2 regions of the Pseudomonas kitaguniensis genome follow, and region 1 is predicted to be linked to the other one. Evidence: predicted binding sites of a transcription regulator. Region 1 holds the regulator's gene; the other holds the start of a gene.
What was found. Region 1 encodes FliA, which starts transcription of late flagellar genes. Its sites were predicted from a motif close to CTAAAGTTTNNNNNNNNNNNGCCGNTAA; they were not measured.

Region 1 (10,070 bases):
GGCCGGCCCGGTTCGGGCGATGTTGTCGCGGTTTGGACGTTTGGCAGTACCGAATTTGCACGTTTTGGCTTATCAGGAAATTCCTGACAATAAGCAAGTGACTATCGTCGCGACAGTAGGGCCCAATGGCTGAGGTAGTGGGTTATGCAAGTTAAGCGTTTTTTCGCCGCCGATATGCGTCAGGCCATGAAACTGGTTCGTGATGAGCTGGGCGCCGATGCCGCGATTATTGGTAACCGCCGTATTGCCGGCGGTGTCGAGCTGACGGCTGCCCTGGATTACACACCTCAGGCGCTGGCGCCGCGCGTGCCGAACATGGAGCTCGAAGACGAGTTGCGCAAGACCGCCTCGCGTATCGTCTCGGCCCAGGCTGAGCTGAGCATGCGTGGCGACAGCGATACCACCACCAACCGTCAGTTGTTCGCCGGCCTGCCGCTGACCGCTGCCGAGCCGCTGGTTGAGCCGACGTTCAAAGAGCCGCCGCGTCCTGCTGCGCCAGCGCCGGCTGCCGCCGTTGACCAGCGCGCGCTGGATTCGATGCGGTTTGAACTGAATGGCCTGCGCGAGCTGCTCGAAGTACAGCTTGGCTCGCTGGCGTGGAACCAGTTGCAAGGCAGCAAACCGCAACAGGCTAACCTCTGGCGCCGCCTGCAACGTATCGGCCTGTCTGGCCCGTTGTCGCGTGACCTGCTGGCGCTGACCACCTCCATTGAAGAACCTCGCCAGGCTTGGCGCATGTTGCTGGCGCACTTGGCGCGCATGATCGTTACCCCGGAAATCGAGCCGTTGGAAGAGGGCGGTGTGATTGCCATGGTCGGCCCTGCCGGCATGGGCAAGACCACCACCCTGGCCAAGCTGGCGGCGCGTTATGTGCTTAAGTACGGCGCGCAGAATATCGCGCTGGTGAGCATGGACAGCTACCGCATTGGTGCCCAGGAACAGCTCAAAACCCTGGGCCGCATCCTCAATGTGACGGTCACCCATGTCGACCCGGGCCAGTCGCTGGCCAACGCGCTCGACCCGCTGCTGCGCAAGCGCGTGGTGTTGATCGATACCGCCGGCCTGCAAGCCAGTGACCCTGCGTTGCGCATGCAGCTTGAAAGCCTGGCCGGTCGCGGCATCAAGTCAAAAAATTACCTGGTGCTTGCAACCACCAGCCAGAAACAGGTTCTTACCGCTGCGTACCATAGTTACAAACGCTGCGGCCTGGCGGGCTGCATCCTCACCAAACTCGACGAAACGGCGAGCCTGGGTGAAGTGTTGAGCCTGGCCATCAGTCATGAGTTACCGGTTGCTTACCTGACCGACGGGCCGCGGATCCCGGATGATTTACATCTGCCGCGCCGTCATCAGTTGGTCAGCCGCGCAGTCAGCGTGCAAATGCAAGAAGAGCCTAGCGAGGAAGCGATGGCCGACATGTTCGCCGACCTCTACCACAACCCCGCAAAACGGGTTGGTTAAGGCAGGATGAACACCGTGAAATGTATCTACATCGATGGTCTGCAAGCGATTCACGCGGCCAAGCCATGTAGCCTGCGTCTAAGCAAGACAAGGTAAAGAAATAAAATGGGCAGCATGCATCCCGTACAGGTGATCGCGGTGACCGGCGGCAAAGGTGGCGTCGGAAAAACTAACGTGTCAGTGAATTTGTCCCTGGCCCTGGCAGAGCTTGGCCGTCGCGTCATGCTGCTGGATGCTGACCTGGGGCTGGCGAACGTCGACGTTCTGCTGGGGCTGACACCCAAACACACGCTTGCCGACGTGATCGAAGGCCGATGTGAGCTGCGCGATGTGCTGCTGCAAGGCCCCGGCGGGATTCGCATCGTGCCGGCCGCCTCCGGCACACAGAGCATGGTGCACCTGAGCCCGGCGCAGCATGCCGGCCTGATCCAGGCGTTCAGTGACATTGGCGACAACCTCGACGTGCTGGTGATCGACACCGCTGCCGGCATCGGCGAGTCCGTGGTCAGCTTCGTGCGGGCCGCCCAGGAAGTATTGCTGGTGGTGTGCGACGAACCGACGTCGATCACCGACGCCTACGCGCTGATCAAGCTGCTGAACCGTGACTACGGCATGAACCGCTTCCGCGTGCTGGCCAACATGGCCCAAAGCCCGCAGGAAGGGCGCAACCTGTTCGCCAAGTTGACCAAAGTCACGGATCGCTTCCTGGATGTCGCCTTACAATACGTCGGCGCAGTTCCCTATGACGAGTGTGTGCGCAAGGCTGTGCAAAAGCAGCGTGCAGTCTATGAAGCATTCCCTCGTTCGAAGTGCGCTTTGGCGTTCAAGGCGATTGCCCAGAAGGTCGATACCTGGCCGCTGCCCGCCAACCCGCGCGGGCATTTGGAGTTTTTCGTCGAGCGATTGGTGCATCACACGAGCGCAGGTCCGGTGCTATGACATCCAGCGGCTACAACCTTTACAAAAAGTCGGCACGTGACAGCCAGGGCGAGTTGATCGAGCGCTATGCGCCCTTGGTCAAACGCATTGCTTACCACTTGCTGGCACGCCTGCCTGCCAGCGTGCAGGTTGAAGACCTCATCCAGGCCGGCATGATCGGCCTGCTCGAAGTGTCGACCAAATACGACGCGAGCAAAGGCGCGAGTTTCGAGACGTACGCGGGTATTCGTATTCGCGGCGCGATGCTCGATGAAGTGCGTAAAGGGGATTGGGCGCCGCGTTCGGTACACCGCAATACACGCATGGTCAGTGACGCAATTCGCTCAATTGAAGCAAAAACCGGTCGTGACGCTAAAGATCATGAAGTTGCGGCCGAACTCCAATTGAGTCTCGATGATTATTACGGGATTCTGAACGATACCTTGGGCAGCCGCCTGTTCAGTTTCGACGACCTGTTGCAGGACGGCGAACACGAAGGGCTGCACGAGGACGGCGCGAGTGCTCATCTCGAACCGTCGCGCGACCTGGAAGATGAACGTTTTCAGGGTGCGTTGGCTGAAGCAATTGCCAATTTGCCGGAGCGTGAGCGGCTGGTGTTGGCGCTGTACTACGACGAAGAGCTGAACCTCAAGGAAATCGGTGAGGTCCTGGGGGTCAGCGAATCGCGTGTCAGCCAACTGCATAGCCAGTGCGCGGCCCGCTTGCGGGGGCGATTGGGAGAGTGGCGCGCGCGCTGACAGGCAGTGTGGGGACACTGCAGCGCAACCAGGCGAAAGGTGTAACGCCTTTCGCGGATTCGTTCCGTGGTGCCCCGGCAGTCCTTTTTGTGTAACGCCTGTTGATTGAAATGGCGCGTCCAGGTGCTGGGCGCGTTTAAGACTGCTTGGAGGTCGAATTGGACAAGAACATGAAAATCCTCATCGTTGATGACTTCTCAACGATGCGGCGGATCATAAAAAACCTGTTGCGTGACCTTGGGTTCACAAACACGGTCGAGGCGGATGACGGCATTACGGCGATTCCGATCCTCAACAGCGGGAGCATCGACTTTCTGGTAACCGACTGGAACATGCCAGGCATGACCGGTATCGACCTGCTGCGCCATGTGCGCGCGGACGAAAAACTGCGCAGCTTGCCTGTGTTGATGGTCACCGCCGAAGCCAAGCGTGAGCAGATCATTGAAGCCGCTCAAGCTGGGGTCAACGGTTACGTGGTTAAGCCATTCACTGCACTGGCCTTGAAAGAGAAGATTGAAAAAATCTTCGAACGAATCGGTCAGTGATGCTGCCACGGGGGAGCTATGGAGCATAAAGAAACGTCACTGGGCGACTTTGAGTCGACCCTGAAAAAGCATGCTCACCAGTTGGTCGACAGCCTTGAAAAAGGCCACTTCGGCGACGCGGTGCAGTTGATCCATGAGCTTAACCAGACCCGTGATCGCGGCCTGTACCAGGAAGTGGGCAAGCTCACGCGCGAGCTGCACAGTGCAATCGTCAATTTTCAAATTGACCCGCACATGCCCCAGGCTGAAGAAATATCACAAATTACCGATGCCACAGAACGCCTGTCCTACGTGGTCAGACTGACTGAGGCGGCGGCCAACCGCACCATGGACCTGGTTGAAAACGCCACGCCCCTGGTCAATGGCATGGCCACCGAAGCGCAAGCCCTCAGCGTTGACTGGGGCCGTTTCATGCGTCGGGAACTGGGTGCTGAAGAGTTTCGTGAATTGGCCCGCAGGGTCGACGGGTTTCTGACGCGCAGCGAACAGGAAAGCCGTACGGTTTCCAGCAACCTCAATGACATTCTGCTGGCCCAGGATTACCAGGACCTCACCGGTCAGGTGATCAAGCGTGTGACCCAATTGGTCACCGAGGTGGAAAGCAACTTGCTCAAATTGGTGCTTATGGCAGGCCAGGTTGATCGTTTCGCCGGCATCGAACATGACCGCGAATCGATCCTCTCGGAAAAAGATCCACAAAAACATCTCGCCAAGGGTGAAGGTCCGCAGATTCATGCCGATAAACGTGAAGACGTTATGTCAGGTCAAGATGATGTTGATGACCTGTTATCCAGTTTAGGCTTCTAAGGAGCACCCACATGAGCTTCGGCGCCGATGAAGAGATCCTTCAGGATTTCCTTGTAGAGGCCGGCGAAATTTTAGAGCAACTGTCCGAACAACTGGTCGAGCTGGAAAGCCGACCGGATGATGCGAACCTGCTCAATGCAATTTTTCGCGGTTTTCATACTGTAAAAGGGGGCGCCGGCTTCCTCCAGCTCCATGAGCTGGTGGAGTGCTGTCACATCGCCGAGAACGTTTTCGACATCCTGCGCAAGGGTGAGCGGCACGTCGACTCGGAACTGATGGACGTGATTCTCGAAGCATTGGATGCGGTCAACGGCATGTTCAGTGAAGTGCGCGAACGTGCGCCGATCACTGCGGCTACCCCGGAACTGCTGGCCGCCCTGGCGCGCCTGGCAGAGCCTGCCGACACCACGGCTGCGCCGGTGGTGCAAGCGCCAGAGCCTGTGGCTGAGCCTGAAGCAGACGTGACGGACAGCGAGTTCGAGCAACTGCTCAACTCCCTCAGCGCGGTCAAGGCTGAAGCTGAAGCGCCACAAGCGGCTACTGCGCCTGCCACTGCGTCTGCAGCGCCGACCAGCGAAGACATTACCGACGCTGAGTTCGAATCGCTGCTCGACCAGTTGCACGGCAAAGGCCAGTTCGCGGCCGACGCGGTGGCGCCACCTGCCGCCCAGTCGCAAGCGCCTGCTGCTGCTCCTGCCGCTGCCAGCAACGAGATTACCGACGACGAATTCGAAGCGTTGCTCGACCAACTGCATGGCAAAGGCACGTTTGCGGCCGAAGCCTTGCCGGAAGTCGCCGCCACGGCCACGGCACCCGCTGCCAGTGCAGCTGCCAGTGCGCAACCGGCGGGCGATGGGTTGATCTCTGATCACGAATTCGAAGCGTTGTTGGACCAGTTGCACGGTAAAGGCAAGTTCACTGAAGTGGCCCCGGCCGCAGCAGCGGCAGCCGGTGCAGCCACGGCAGCCGCTGCTGCACCGGTTGCCGCCAAAGCGGCGGCGCCGGTTGCGGCCAAGCCAGCTCCGGCACCTGCGGCTGCGGCTGCACCTGCACGCGCCGCAGCCGCGCCGGTTGCCGAAAAACCTGCCAGTGAAGCCGAAACCACGGTGCGCGTTGATACCGCGCGCCTGGACGACATCATGAACATGGTCGGCGAACTGGTGCTGGTGCGTAACCGCTTGGTGCGTTTGGGCCTGAACAGCGGCGACGAAGCCATGCAAAAGGCCGTGTCGAACCTCGACGTGGTGACGGCTGACTTGCAGACCGCGGTGATGAAAACGCGGATGCAGCCGATCAAGAAAGTCTTCGGCCGCTTCCCGCGATTGGTTCGCGACCTGGCACGCCAGCTCAAGAAAGAGATCAACCTGGAACTGGTGGGTGAAGAAACCGACCTCGACAAAAACCTTGTCGAGGCCCTGGCCGACCCGCTGGTCCACTTGGTGCGCAACGCCGTCGACCACGGCATCGAAACCCCGGAAGAACGCGAGGCTTCGGGCAAGTCGCGTGGCGGCAAGGTGATTCTGGCGGCTGAGCAAGAGGGCGACCATATTCTGCTGTCGATCACCGATGACGGCAAAGGCATGGACCCGGCGATCTTGCGCAATATCGCGGTCAAGCGTGGCGTGATGGACAAGGACGCCGCCGACCGCCTGACCGACACCGAATGCTACAACCTGATCTTCGCGCCGGGCTTCTCGACCAAAACCGAGATTTCCGACGTGTCTGGCCGTGGCGTCGGCATGGACGTGGTGAAAACCAAGATCAGCCAGCTCAACGGCTCGATCAATATCTACTCGACCAAGGGCCAGGGCTCGAAGATCGTCATCAAGGTGCCGTTGACCTTGGCGATCATGCCGACGCTGATGGTGATGCTGGGCAACCAGGCCTTCGCCTTCCCGTTGGTCAACGTCAACGAGATCTTCCACCTCGACCTGTCGCGCACCAACGTGGTGGACGGCCAGGAAGTCGTGATCGTGCGCGACAAGGCATTGCCACTGTTCTACCTCAAGCGCTGGCTGGTTGCATCGGCCAAGCATGAAGAGCAGCGTGAAGGCCATGTGGTGATTCTCTCGGTGGGCACTCAGCGGATCGGCTTTGTCGTCGATCAACTGGTGGGCCAGGAAGAGGTGGTCATCAAGCCTTTGGGCAAAATGCTGCAGGGAACACCGGGCATGTCGGGTGCGACCATTACCGGTGACGGTCGGATCGCGCTGATTCTTGATGTTCCGAGCATGCTCAAGCGTTACGCCGCTCGGCGTATTTGATTCTGGCGGGGCAGGGCGGTCTCGCCCGCCCCACCTAACGGAGTGTTTATGGCAGTCAAGGTCCTGGTGGTGGACGATTCGGGTTTCTTCCGCCGTCGCGTCTCGGAAATTCTCTCCGCCGATCCAACGATTCAGGTGGTCGGTACGGCCACAAACGGCAAAGAGGCGATTGATCAGGCCATTGCGTTGAAACCGGACGTGATTACCATGGACTACGAGATGCCGATGATGGATGGCATCACGGCAGTTCGACACATCATGCAGCGCTGCCCCACCCCGGTGTTGATGTTCTCCTCGCTGACCCACGAAGGCGCCCGGGTAACCCTGGATGCGCTGGACGCGGGTGCGGTGGACTTCCTGCCGAAGAATTTCGAAGACATCTCGCGTAACCCCGAGAAGGTCAAACAGATGCTGTGCGAAAAGGTGCACAGCATTTCGCGCAGTAACCGTCGCAGCTTGTCGAGTGCGCCGGCACCTGCCCATGCACCCGCTCCCGCGCCCGCCCCGGCCGCACCGGCGGCGCCCGCGTCATCGTTTGGCCGTGCGGCGCCTGCGCCGGTTGCCCGGCCTGCCGTGGCACCGGCCCGCGCGCCTGCTTCAAGTGCGCATTCGCCTGCACCCAAGCGCAAAGCCTACAAGCTGGTCGCTATCGGGACGTCAACCGGTGGCCCGGTTGCCTTGCAGCGGGTGTTGACGCAATTGCCGGCCAACTTCCCGGCGCCGATCGTGCTGATCCAGCACATGCCGGCGGCGTTTACCAAAGCCTTCGCCGAGCGCCTCGACAAGCTGTGCCGCATCACGGTCAAGGAAGCCGAGGATGGCGACATCCTGCGTCCTGGCCTGGCGTTGCTGGCGCCGGGCGGCAAGCAAATGATGGTGGATGGGCGTGGCGCGATTAAAATCCTGCCCGGCGACGAGCGCCTGAATTACAAGCCGTGCGTGGACATCACCTTCGGTTCGGCGGCCAAGTCCTACGGCGACAAAGTTCTGGCGGTGGTGCTCACCGGCATGGGCGCCGATGGCCGTGAAGGCGCGCGCCTGCTTAAACAAGGCGGCAGCGCGATCTGGGCGCAGGACGAAGCCAGTTGCGTGATTTACGGCATGCCCATGGCCATCGTCAAAGCGGACCTGGCCGACGCCGTGTACAGCCTGGACGACATCGGCAAGCATCTGGTGGAGGCCTGCCTCTGATGGATGTATTGAGCCTGATTGGCATCATCATGGCGTTTGTCGCAATTATCGGCGGCAACTACCTGGAGGGCGGCCACCTTGGCGCCTTGGCCAACGGCCCTGCGGCACTGATCGTGATTGGCGGCACCGTCGGCGCTGCGCTGTTGCAGGCGCCGATGAGTTCATTCAAGCGCGCGATGCAAATCGTCATATGGATTATTTTCCCGCCGCGTGTCGACCTGCCAGGCGGCATCGACCGCGTGGTCAACTGGAGCCTCACCGCGCGCAAGGAAGGCCTGCTGGGCCTGGAAAGCGTGGCCGATGCCGAGCCCGACAGTTACTCGCGTAAAGGCCTGCAGTTATTGGTCGACGGCGCCGAGCCGGAAGCGATCCGCAGCATCCTGGAAGTGGATTTTTACACCCAGGAAAGCCGCGACATCAACGCCGCCAAGGTATTTGAAAGCATGGGCGGTTATGCGCCGACCATCGGCATCATCGGCGCGGTGATGGGTTTGATTCACGTGATGGGCAACCTGGCCGACCCCTCGCAACTGGGCAGCGGCATTGCCGTGGCGTTTGTCGCCACCATCTACGGCGTGGCCAGTGCCAACCTGGTGCTGTTGCCGGTGGCCAGCAAGCTCAAGTCGATTGCCCTGCGGCAATCGCGTTATCGCGAAATGTTGCTCGAAGGCATCTTGTCGATTGCCGAGGGCGAAAACCCACGTTCTATCGAACTGAAGCTTCAGGGCTTCATGGATTGATGGCGATGCACATCGACACTTCTAACCAGTGGCCAAACGGCTCGCTGTGGCAAGCAGGTTGTGCAGCGCGAGGTGCTTTGTTGTGAGCCGACGTCGCCGCGAGCCGGAAGAACACATTAACCACGAGCGCTGGCTGGTGTCCTACGCGGACTTCATCACCTTGCTGTTCGCATTCTTTGTGGTGATGTATTCGATCTCGTCGGTCAACGAAGGCAAGTACAAGGTGATTTCCGAAGCACTGATCGGCGTGTTTTCAGACTCCGACCGCGCGCTCAAGCCGATCCCGATTGGTGACGAGCGACCGAAGACGGTGACGCCGGCCAAGCCGCTGGTCAACGACAGCGACGAAACCGCCGCCGGCGTAGGGGGCACCAGCGACCCGTTGAAAAGCATCGCCGATGACATCAGCGCAGCGTTTGGTGACCTGATCAGCTCCAACCAGATGACCGTGCGCGGCAATGAACTGTGGGTAGAGATCGAGCTTAATTCCAGCCTGCTGTTCGCCAGTGCCGACGCGATGCCAAGTGATCAGGCGTTCACCATCATCGACAAGGTGGCGGCGATTTTGAAACCCTTTGAAAACCCGGTTCACGTTGAAGGCTTTACCGACAACCTGCCGATTGCCACCGCCCAGTACCCGACCAACTGGGAGTTGTCCTCGGCCCGCGCTGCGAGCATCGTACGCATGTTGGCGATGCAGGGTGTGAACCCTGAGCGCCTGGCGTCGGTGGGCTATGGGGAGTTCCAGCCGGTGGCCAATAACGCCACCGCGCAAGGCCGTGCGCGCAACCGCCGGGTGGTGTTGGTGGTGTCGCGCAACCTGGATGTGCGCCGCAGCCTGACCGGCACGGGCACGGCCAATGCAACACCGGATGCGGCACTGAAGCGGGCTGGCACACAAACTGCACCGCCAACCGTTAAGCCGTCGGTGCGTCAGAGTGCCGTCAATTCTCCGTCACCGGCTCAATAACTTTATGCAATGTCTCGGTCGCGCCAATGCCTGCCGGGAGGAACCAACCGAATGAGAGTCTGGGCAGTTGCCAATCAAAAAGGTGGGGTCGGCAAGACCACCACCTCCATCGCTTTAGCCGGCTTGCTGGCCGAGGCGGGCAAGCGTGTGGTCGTGGTCGACCTGGACCCGCATGGCTCGATGACCAGCTATTTCGGCTATGACCCGGATGCGCTGGAACACAGCTGTTACGACCTGTTCCTGCACAAAGGCAGCGTGCCTGCCGACCTGCCGGCGCAACTGCTGCTGCCTACCAGTAACGAAAGTATTTCCCTGCTGCCATCGAGCACCGCGCTGGCGACCCTTGAGCGCCAGTCGCCGGGCCAGAGTGGTTTGGGCCTGGTGATCGCCAAGACCCTGGCGCAGCTGTGGCAGAG
Region 2 (10,070 bases), on a different contig from region 1:
AGCAGGCTTTGGCCCAATGATGGCATTGCCCGTCGTTTAGTTGATCGAGAACGCGTCCTCAGGTGGTACTTCGCTTGTACAAGCATCTTGGCGCCAGTACCATTACGGCTCTCTTTTTCCGGCAGGAGCGGTTGCATGATTGCGGGCAGTATGGTGGCACTGGTCACACCCATGGATGCACAAGGTCATCTCGACTGGGATAGCCTGGGCAAACTGGTGGACTTCCACCTGCAAGAAGGCACCAACGCCATCGTGGCGGTCGGCACCACAGGTGAATCGGCCACGCTGGATGTGGAAGAACACATCAAGGTGATCGAATTCGTGGTCAAGCGTGTCGCGGGCCGCATCGCCGTGATCGCCGGTACGGGCGCCAACTCGACGCGTGAAGCGATCGAGCTGACCAAAAACGCCAGGAAAGCCGGCGCCGATGCCTGCCTTCTGGTGACGCCGTACTACAACAAGCCGACCCAGGAAGGCCTGTATCAGCACTTTCGCACCATTGCCGAAGCGGTTGATATTCCGCAGATCCTCTACAACGTACCCGGCCGCACTGCTTGCGACATGCAGGCGGCGACCGTGATCCGTCTGTCCAGCGTGCCGAACATCATCGGTATCAAGGAAGCTACCGGCGACCTGCAACGTGCCAAAGACATCCTGGCCGGCGTGAGCAGCGACTTCCTGGTGTATTCCGGTGACGACGCCACGGCTGTCGAGCTGATCCTGCTGGGTGGCAAAGGCAATATCTCGGTGACCGCCAACGTCGCTCCGCGTGCCATGAGCGAGATGTGCGCAGCCGCCATCGCCGGTGACGCCGTAACCGCGCGTGCCATCCACGAGAAGCTGATGCCGCTCAACAAAACACTGTTTATCGAATCCAACCCTATTCCCGTGAAATGGGCGCTGTTTGAAATGGGCTTGATGCCGGACGGTATCCGTCTGCCGCTCACCCGGCTCAGCGAAGCCTGTCACGAACCGCTGCGACAGGCCCTGCGCCAGTCCGGCGTCCTGGTTTAATTGAGGAAGCACTACGCATGAAGCGATTGGCCGGACTTTCCGCACTTGCCTTGATTATCTCCAGCACCAGTGGCTGCGGTTGGATTTGGGGCCCGGATGGTTACTTCCGTGACCGCGGCAGCGATTACCTGGAAGCACAAGCAACCAAACCGATGCAACTGCCGCCGGACGTCAATGTCGCCAAGCGCCTTGACCCGTTGCTGCCTATTCCGCGCAACGTCGCCGACGACACCGCCAAGGGTGAGTACGTGGTGCCACGCCCACAGCCGATCACGGCCGTGGCGGACGCCAGCGACTACAGCCTGCAAAAGAGCGGCGACAACCGCTGGATCATCGCGCAACGCCCGCCTGCCGAAGTCTGGCCGGTGGCCGTGCAGTTCTTCCAGGACAACGGTTTTCGCATTGACCAGCAACGCCCGCAGACCGGTGAGTTCACCACTGCATGGCAGCGCAGCAGCGAACTGTCCGCCAACATGGCCCAGCGCCTGCAGGCGAGCGGTGTAGCCGCCGACAGCGAAGCCCGTGTGCGTGTACGCATCGAGCCCGGCGTGCAGCGCAACACCAGTGAAGTCTACGTGGTCAGCGCCGAGCGCCCAGCCGGCAGCACCGCCAACGTCGACTTCACCCCGCGCTCGGTCAACCTGGGCGTTGACGCCGCGTTGGTCGACGAAATGCTGGCCAGCATGAGCCGTATCTCCGAGAAGGGCGGCTCCGTTTCCCTGCTCGCCGCACGCGATTACGACACGCCTAACCGCGTCAGCCTCACCGAAGACGGCAGCGGCAACGTGGTGCTCAACCTGGGTGAAGACCTCGACCGTGCCTGGGCCAGTGTAGGCCGCGCGCTGGAGAAGGGCCCTTGGCGCGTTGAAGACATCAACCGCAGCCTTGGCCTGTACTACATCAACGTGGCTGAAAAGGCTGTGAAGAAAGACGAAGAGCCAGGTTTCTTCGGCAAATTGTTCGGCACCACGCCGACCAAGGAAGAAGTTGAAACTCGCGCCGAGCGTTACCAGGTTCGTTTGAGCAAGGTTGGCGAAAGCGTACAAGTCACCGTCGAGAAAAACATCAACACTGTCGCGCCAGCTGAAACAGCGCGCAAAGTGTTGGGCGTGATTCAGGACAACCTGGGCTGATCCGATGCGTTTTGCCGTTCTCGGCAGCGGTAGCCAAGGGAACGGCACGCTGGTCGCACATGACGACACGTATGTGCTGGTGGATTGTGGTTTCTCGTTAAAAGAAACCGAGCGGCGCCTGTTGCGTTTGGGGGTTCACCCCTCGCAACTGAGCGCGATTCTGGTAACCCACGAACATGCCGATCACGTGCATGGCGTGGGTTTGCTGTCTCGGCGCTACAATCTTCCGGTGTACCTGAGTCGCGGCACCTTGCGCGGGATGCGCAAACCCATAGAACCCGCAGGTTTCCTGGCCGGTGGCGAGCAGCTGCAAATTGGCGCGTTGAGCATCAATGTGATTGCTGTGGCGCACGACGCACAGGAGCCGACACAGTACGTATTCAGTGACGGTGAGCGACGTTTCGGCGTGCTCACCGACCTGGGCTCCTACTGCGCCAAGGTGCTGGACGGTTACCGCGACCTCGATGCATTGATGATCGAGTCCAACCACTGCCGAGACCTGCTGGCGCGTGGGCACTACCCGTACTTTCTCAAGCAACGGGTGGGCGGCGAGCTGGGGCATTTGAACAACCACCAGGCCGCGTACCTGGTGTATGAGTTGGGCTGGCAAGACCTGCAGCACCTGGTCCTGGCCCACCTGAGCAGCAAGAACAACCTGCCGACGCTTGCCCGGCAATGTTTTGTCGACACCCTTGGGTGCGACCCGGACTGGCTGCAATTGGCCGATCAAGATTCAGGGCTCGACTGGCGACACATCGCCTAGCCCACCTCACTCAAAGCGGAGCCCATCATGGAAAAACGTGAAGAACTCTACCGCGGCAAAGCCAAGTCGGTGTACAAAACCGACGACGCCAACCGCCTGATCCTGCTGTTTCGCAACGACACCTCGGCGTTCGACGGCAAGCGCATCGAACAGCTTGATCGCAAAGGCATGGTGAACAACAAGTTCAACGCCTTCATCATGCAGAAACTCGAAGCGGCCGGCATCCCGACCCAATTCGACAAACTGCTGGGCGACACCGAATGCCTGGTGAAAAAGCTCGACATGATCCCGGTCGAATGCGTCGTGCGTAACTACGCCGCCGGCAGCCTGGTCAAACGCCTCGGCGTTGAAGAGGGCCTCAAGCTCAACCCTTACACGTTTGAGCTGTTCCTGAAGGACGACGCCAAGGGCGACCCGTTCATCAACGAATCCCACGTTGTGGCCTTCGGCTGGGGCACCGCCGAGCAACTGGCGCGCATGAAAGAGTTGTCCCTCAAGGTCAACGAAGTGCTGAGCAAGCTGTTCGACGACGCAGGCCTGCTGCTGGTCGACTTCAAACTGGAGTTCGGCGTGTTCCACGACGGCTCCATCGTCCTGGGCGACGAATTCAGCCCCGACGGCTGCCGCCTGTGGGACAAAGACACCAAGAAGAAGATGGACAAAGACCGCTTCCGCCAAGGCCTCGGTGACGTCATCGAAGCCTACGAAGAAGTCGCCAACCGCCTCGGCGTACCGCTTTAATCGACGCAAGCATCTGATAGAACGGAAAAAAATCGCTTTTGGGGTTTGCTTCCGCGAAACACACTGTTATGATGCGCGCCGTTGGAGAGATGCCAGAGTGGCCGAATGGGACGGATTCGAAATCCGTTGTACCTTCACCGGTACCTAGGGTTCGAATCCCTATCTCTCCGCCATTACATAGAAAAAGCCCCGTAGCTGAACAAGCTACGGGGCTTTTTCGTTTACGGTTGTACGATTCAATCCAAAAAAGCCTGCGGGCTTTCTTCAAGCTTAGCGCTGGACAAGCCTTTTGCTTGCCTCAGGCTGTCGAATTTTGACCTGTGCCCGCAACGCTTCCAGACTCCATACTTCGGTCATATTCACTGCCTTTTGCGTGCTAGTGATTCAGTTTGGCGCGCGTCCTGCCCGGTAAGCGTCTTATGGCACCGTGATGGTGGCGATCTGCAATGCTTGTAGATAACCTGAACCCATCACACAGGGACGCTCACCATGAAGGCAATCGCTGCAACCATTCTGATCATCACGCTGGCGGGCTGTGCCAATCACCCACTGGACTGTGCGACTGGGCTTGTAGCTTGGGATGATTGCCTGCCCGGTACCAAGGGTTATGCGATCAGGCAAGAGAGTATGGCGAACCTTGCTGCTACAAAAGCGCAGCAGGCAAGCAGCGACGATGCACAGTGCCAGTCCTACGGAGCAAAGCCAGGCTCGGACGCTTATGTGAATTGTCGAGTTCAACTCAACAGAACCACGACCGAACAGCAATCCCAGCAGAGTGCGCAGCGTCAGCAGGCCATTCAGACAATGCTGCTCAATCAGCAAAACCAGCAGCAGAAACCGTATGTACTGCAGCAACCGCCTCAAATAATCCCTGCTCGAGTGCAGACCAACTGCACCACACATACGAGTGGGCAAATCGTATATACCAATTGCCAATAAACAAAAGATCTTCAAATAGGTAGGCGATGGATAGCGGTGTTGCGTTGGTTGGATTAAGAACTGGGGGAACGCATCGCACTTGCTGACACCGGGAGCAATGGCCGAAAACTGCCGGGCACTATCCAAAAGACACGCCTGCCAGCGGCTAGAATTTCAATGTCAGGTGTGTGCACGGTTTTGTGAATGAGGTTACGAATAACTTGGTATTACCTCGCACAGCCAGCCCATTTGCTACGCAAATTGTTGCAGTTTTCATGCAGGGTTGCGCTAGGTAACACAGGACGCTAACCTTCCGCCGTCGCCCTCATGGCGACCGGTTTTGACAGACCGATGTACAGGTGTACGACCTCCATACGATTACAGGCTTTTTCTGCTGTGACGTCGTTTTATGGCGGCTGTGCGTGGGGCATCTTCGGGTGCGCCGGGTCCTGTATACCGGTCTGTCAACCCGCGCATAGCTGCCACCTGTTCCTGTTTGACAGCAGGATGTGACAGCTCCCATTGCATACAGGAGCTACACAATGAACATGACCAACCTCGATTCAGATTCCGAGTTTTCCCCCCGCAAGATCTTCAACGTAGGCGCAGACATCGGCACCGAAGAAGCCCTGGCAAACGCCTCCGAAATCCTTTCATCCGCACTGCAAACCGCCTATCAATGCGCCGAAGATCCGCGCAGCACGCAGTCACCCGTAATCATGGGCTTGGCACAATTGATCGAGAATGCCCAGGCGCTGGTGCATTCTGTGCTTGAGCGTGATTTCCCTGCGGACAAACCAGGCAAATAATGACCAGCATCTGAAACAAAAAAAGCCTGCTGAACTCGATGCTCAGCAGGCTTTTTAGTGGGTATGCCTGATTAAGCGGGTTGCGCCACCACGTTATTACTAACGCTACGCCCCAGCACAAGCACGGTTACAAAACCGCAGCCGACCAGCACCGTGGCCAAACTCAGCAGCACCGAGCTGCCCATTTGATCAACAATGCGCCCGCCGAAGAATGAGCCCAAGGCAATAATCACTTGGAACAAGGCGACGAACAGCGGCATGCCGCGTTCGACGTCCTTGGGTGCTACAACGAACATCCAGATGCTGGCGCAGGCCGGGAAGGCGCCGAAGGCGAAGCCCCAGAGGGCGATCAGCATGGCTGCGCCGGTCATGCCGGTGGCGAAGTAGGGGAACAGGGCGGTGCTGGTGCCGATCATCAGCGCGACCAGCAGCAGGGTGTAACGTACGCTGCGGTTGGCGGCGAACCCGGCAAAGATGTTGCCCGCTACGCCAGCCACGCCGAACAGCAATAGCAGTGAGCCGATGGTCGGGCCGTCGAAGCCGGCGCTGTTTTTGAAGAAGGGTGCGACGTAGGTGTACGCGGCAAAGTGCGCGAGGCCGATCAGCAGTACGGCGATCAAGCCGACTCGGGCTTGCGGGTTGATAAACAAGGCCGGCAGGTCGCGGATCTGAATGGCTTTTTCCGGGGTGAGGCGGGGCAGCAAAAATATCTGCGCCAACAGCACGGGTATGCCCACCAGCGCGGTGACCAGGAAGGTCATGCGCCAGCCCATCAGGCCGCTGAGCCAGGTGCCGACGGGCACGCCCAGAACGGTGGCCAGGGTCACACCGACCATGATGATCGAGGTGGCTTGTGCAACGCCCACGCCCTTGGGCGCCAGGCGGCTGCTGAGGGCGATGGCGGTCGCCCAAAAACCGCCGATGCTGATGCCCAACAATACACGGCCGAACAGCAGCAGGCTGAAGTCGCTCGCGTAGGCCACGACCGTGTTGGCGACGATCATGATCAGCGTCAGGCTGATGAGCAGATAACGGCGGTCCATCGCGCCAATGAACACCGACAGCAACGGTGCGGCGAGGGCGGCCATGATGCCGGGCAGCGTGACCATCAGGCCGGCGTGGCCGGCACTGATGCCGAGGTCGCTGGCAACGTCGTTGAGTACGCCCACCGGCAGAAATTCGCTGGTGACTAAGGCGAAGGCGCCCACGGCAACCGAGAGAATCGCCAGCCACTGCTGTACGACGCTTTGTTGGCTATGTTCGGGGCGGCCGCTTGGGGCGGGGCTTGCACTTGGCATTGTGTTGGGTTCCGGGGGGAGGGCGCCTGACTGCAGGCGTGGGGACAGGAAAATAGGCGGCGATTATATAAATGGGTTTCGGCAATCAACTAGGCCGTCGTTTTGATAGTCACCATCAGTGCAATCAATTCGACCCCTCTGAGGGGGGTGGCCGCGCTATTACGCCTGTCTTACATGCTTCTCCAACATTGCCTACAGCGCACGCGTTGCGAGCCTCTGCGTAACTGATTACCTTGGGCTCAACGGTTTTTCAGGTAGAAATTCCCACACTGCAAAGGAAATGCATCATGAGCAAAAATACGAAAAAGACCTCCGGCAAAATGGCGACGTTGGCAGCAGAGGTGCTGAGTAATCCAAACGCCTCAGCCATCGCCAAAAGCCTTGCCGCTTCAGCGTTGGCCCAGAGTGGTACCGACAAGCAGACGAGTGCGCACATGGAAGAAAAAGCCGGGAAGGCGCTTCAGAGCGATAAATACAGTGCGGGTACGAAATCCCTGGCTGCCTCGGTGCTCGCCCAAGCCAACAAAGAACGGGGCAACTGAATACACGTAGTTATCGTGCACCGTTACACAGCAAAGCCCCGTAGGCGTTAAGCCTTGGGGCTTTTTCATAGTCGGGCGTTGCTATGTTGATGATAGGTCTCATGCTAATTACTTGGCGTGTATCAGGTGGCAATTGCCCAAGGGCTGACCGTGCCTTCACGCTTCATCTGCTACACCTTTTCGACGCGCTGCGGCGCATGAAATGACCACCAATACACATCAATGTATAGCGACGTGATCACCCATCGTTGAGCGCTTGATTCGAAGGCGCTTCGCCCACTCAATACACCGCTAAAGTCCTTGCTACGCTGGCCGAAACACTCTCATACGATGTCGTATGCCTAATAAAAGAGAGCGCCAAAATGTCACTTCGCAGCCTGTCCATCGCCCGTCGTGCGGGTCTGGGTTTTGCCTTGATTGCTTTGCTCGTGGCCATGCTTGGGTTCTTCGCACTTTCCAACATGGCGAGCATTCGCGAAAGCGCGGTGCAGGTTGAAAGCGGTTTGGTGCCGAAGATGCGGTTAGTGTCTGACATTCGCGAAATAATGCTGCGCATTCGTACGATCTCTTTGCGCATGGCACTCGACCCCAACCCTGCGAGCATGCCGCAATACCGCAGCCAGATGGACACGCGCAGCCAGGACCTGACGAAAAGGCTGGCTGATCTCAATGCCGTGATCGACACGCCGGAAGTGCGTACGCTCTACGACCAGTTCCAGGTTTCTTTGCGCCAGTACCAGCAGGGGCTCGCGCAGTCCTTTGTGCTCGCCGACAAGCAACAGGGCGTCGAGCTCAACAAGTTGTTGCTGGTGGACATGAAAACCGTGGTCGATGGCTCGGGCAGCCAGTTGAATGCCTTGGCGGACTACTACAACGCGCAGATTAATCAGCAGGGCCAGGCGGCCGAGTCGCAGTACAGCCGCTCGCGCACCATGGTGTTCGGCTTTGTGATACTCGCGGGCTTGAGCACGGTGGCCCTGGCCTGGTTGCTGACGCGCAGCATTGTCGGTCCGTTGGGGCAAGCGATGCGCGCGGCGGAAAACGTGGCGCAGGGTGATTTGACCCAGACCGTGCAAGTCACCGGCAACGATGAAGTGACCCGTTTGCTCGTGGCGCTGCAAAGCATGCAGGGTAGCCTGCGCAGCACCTTGCAACTGATTCGGCAGTCGGCAGGGCAAATGGCTGCATCCGCCACCGACCTCAACGGTATTACCGACCAGAGCAGCCGCAGCCTGCAACAGCAGACCGCAGAAATTGAACAGGCCGCCACAGCGGTCAATGAGATGACCTCGGCCGCTGAAGAGGTGGCACGCAATGCGGTCTCAACCTCCGAGTCGACCCGGCTCTCCAATGAAACAGCGCGTGAAGGCCAGCACCGTGTCGGCGAGACAGTTACGGCGATTCAGGCACTGAGCAGCAATATCGGGGAAACCTCGATTCTGGTGCAAAACCTCGCTGAGCAATCGCGCGATATTGGCAAGGTGCTTGACGTGATTCGCTCCATCGCCGAGCAGACCAACCTGCTGGCGCTGAACGCCGCCATCGAGGCCGCACGTGCCGGTGAGTCTGGCCGTGGGTTTGCGGTGGTGGCTGATGAGGTGCGGGCGTTGGCTCACCGTACGCAGCAATCGACACTGGAAATCGACCAGATGGTGACTGCCATGCGTACCGGCTCTAACCAGGCGCTGACGTCCATGCAGTCGAGCACACAGCGTGCTACCGACACCTTGATTCTCGCCGAAGGGGCGGGCGGCGCGTTGAGTCAGATCACCGACTCCATCGACCAGATTTACCAGCGCAATCTGGTGATCGCGAGTGCCGCCGAGGAGCAGGCGCAGGTGGCCAAGGAGGTGGACCGCAACATCGTGAATATCCGTGATTTGTCGGCGCAGTCGTCTTCCGGTGCAGGGCAAATCAACGGTTCCAGCCATGAGCTGGCGCGTTTGGCGGTGGAGCTGAACCAGGCGGTGGCGCGGTTTCAGCTGTAGCCTGTCAAGGGGCGACCGCGCGGGTGTCGGGTACTAATTCCAACACCCGATTGCGGCCACCTTCGGCCAACAGGTAGGTGCCCCGACCGGTCGCGACGATGGACTGCGGCGCCTTTAAAAACGCAAGGATGGTGCGCTGTTTTCCCTCCGGGCTCACCAGCAGTAACCTTGCGCGGTGGGTCGAGTCTTCATTGATCCACAAGCCGCGTTGGTCGCACATCAAGAACGTCGGTTTGTTCAAGCCTGCCAGCACCACCGGGTCACTGCCGCTATCGGTCAGTTCGCGCACCACGCCCTTTGCCTTTTCTGTGTAGAGCATTCGTCCATCGGTGCAGCGCGTGATGGACTCGCCTTCGTGCAATTGATCGCGCAGCACGGTCAGCGATTGATCGCTCCAGCGATAGCGCAGGATTCGCCCGTCTTGCTTGCGGTCTTCGATGGCGTAGAGGTCATCGCCCTCGACCCACAAGCCTTGTACGTTTTCGCCGCGAAACAGCTCAGTGACCACGCCATCCTTCAGAAAGTTGACGGGTGCGTTACCGGTTTCCTGGCTGAACACCCAGCCACCGCGAGCAGCGAACATGCCGTCAGGTTTGGACAGGTTGGCCACCACCACTTCACGGTGCCCATCGGGGTGGATGCGCACGATGCTGCCTTGCGCATCGTCGAGTTCCTGGCTGACCATCAACGAGCCGTCCGGCAATGGCATCAGCGAGGCGGCTTTTGGTACATCGCGGTGCACCGTCTTGACACTCCAGCCGGCTGCCGCGCTGACGGGGTAAAAACTTTGCCAGGCGAAAAAGCCCAAGGCTGCAATGCCCATCAGGCCCAGCAGGCTCAAGCCCCACCGCAGAGGCCTATACA

Region 2: a site for FliA is predicted at 7,510-7,537, ahead of ACOZK9_RS15635 (methyl-accepting chemotaxis protein). Genes of this name have one in related genera too.

Annotation. Positions count from the first base shown of each region.
Region 1 covers NZ_JBLZPT010000027.1:56,660-66,729, forward strand. Annotated here, with positions in the region: gene flhA (flagellar biosynthesis protein FlhA) at 1-133, shown strand, start outside; gene flhF (flagellar biosynthesis GTPase FlhF) at 145-1,461, shown strand; gene fleN (flagellar synthesis regulator FleN) at 1,567-2,400, shown strand; gene fliA (RNA polymerase sigma factor FliA) at 2,397-3,137, shown strand; gene ACOZK9_RS23900 (chemotaxis response regulator CheY) at 3,308-3,682, shown strand; gene ACOZK9_RS23905 (protein phosphatase CheZ) at 3,701-4,489, shown strand; gene ACOZK9_RS23910 (chemotaxis protein CheA) at 4,501-6,753, shown strand; gene ACOZK9_RS23915 (protein-glutamate methylesterase/protein-glutamine glutaminase) at 6,802-7,944, shown strand; gene ACOZK9_RS23920 (flagellar motor protein) at 7,944-8,684, shown strand; gene motD (flagellar motor protein MotD) at 8,767-9,654, shown strand; gene ACOZK9_RS23930 (ParA family protein) at 9,706-10,070, shown strand, end outside.
Region 2 covers NZ_JBLZPT010000011.1:121,930-131,999, reverse strand. Annotated here, with positions in the region: gene dapA (4-hydroxy-tetrahydrodipicolinate synthase) at 136-1,014, shown strand; gene bamC (outer membrane protein assembly factor BamC) at 1,032-2,147, shown strand; gene ACOZK9_RS15670 (MBL fold metallo-hydrolase) at 2,152-2,910, shown strand; gene purC (phosphoribosylaminoimidazolesuccinocarboxamide synthase) at 2,938-3,651, shown strand; tRNA gene ACOZK9_RS15660 (tRNA-Ser) at 3,735-3,824, shown strand; gene ACOZK9_RS15655 (hypothetical protein) at 4,141-4,590, shown strand; gene ACOZK9_RS15650 (DUF6124 family protein) at 5,112-5,378, shown strand; gene ACOZK9_RS15645 (MFS transporter) at 5,450-6,676, opposite strand; gene ACOZK9_RS15640 (hypothetical protein) at 6,964-7,218, shown strand; gene ACOZK9_RS15635 (methyl-accepting chemotaxis protein) at 7,581-9,206, shown strand; gene ACOZK9_RS15630 (SMP-30/gluconolactonase/LRE family protein) at 9,211-10,029, opposite strand.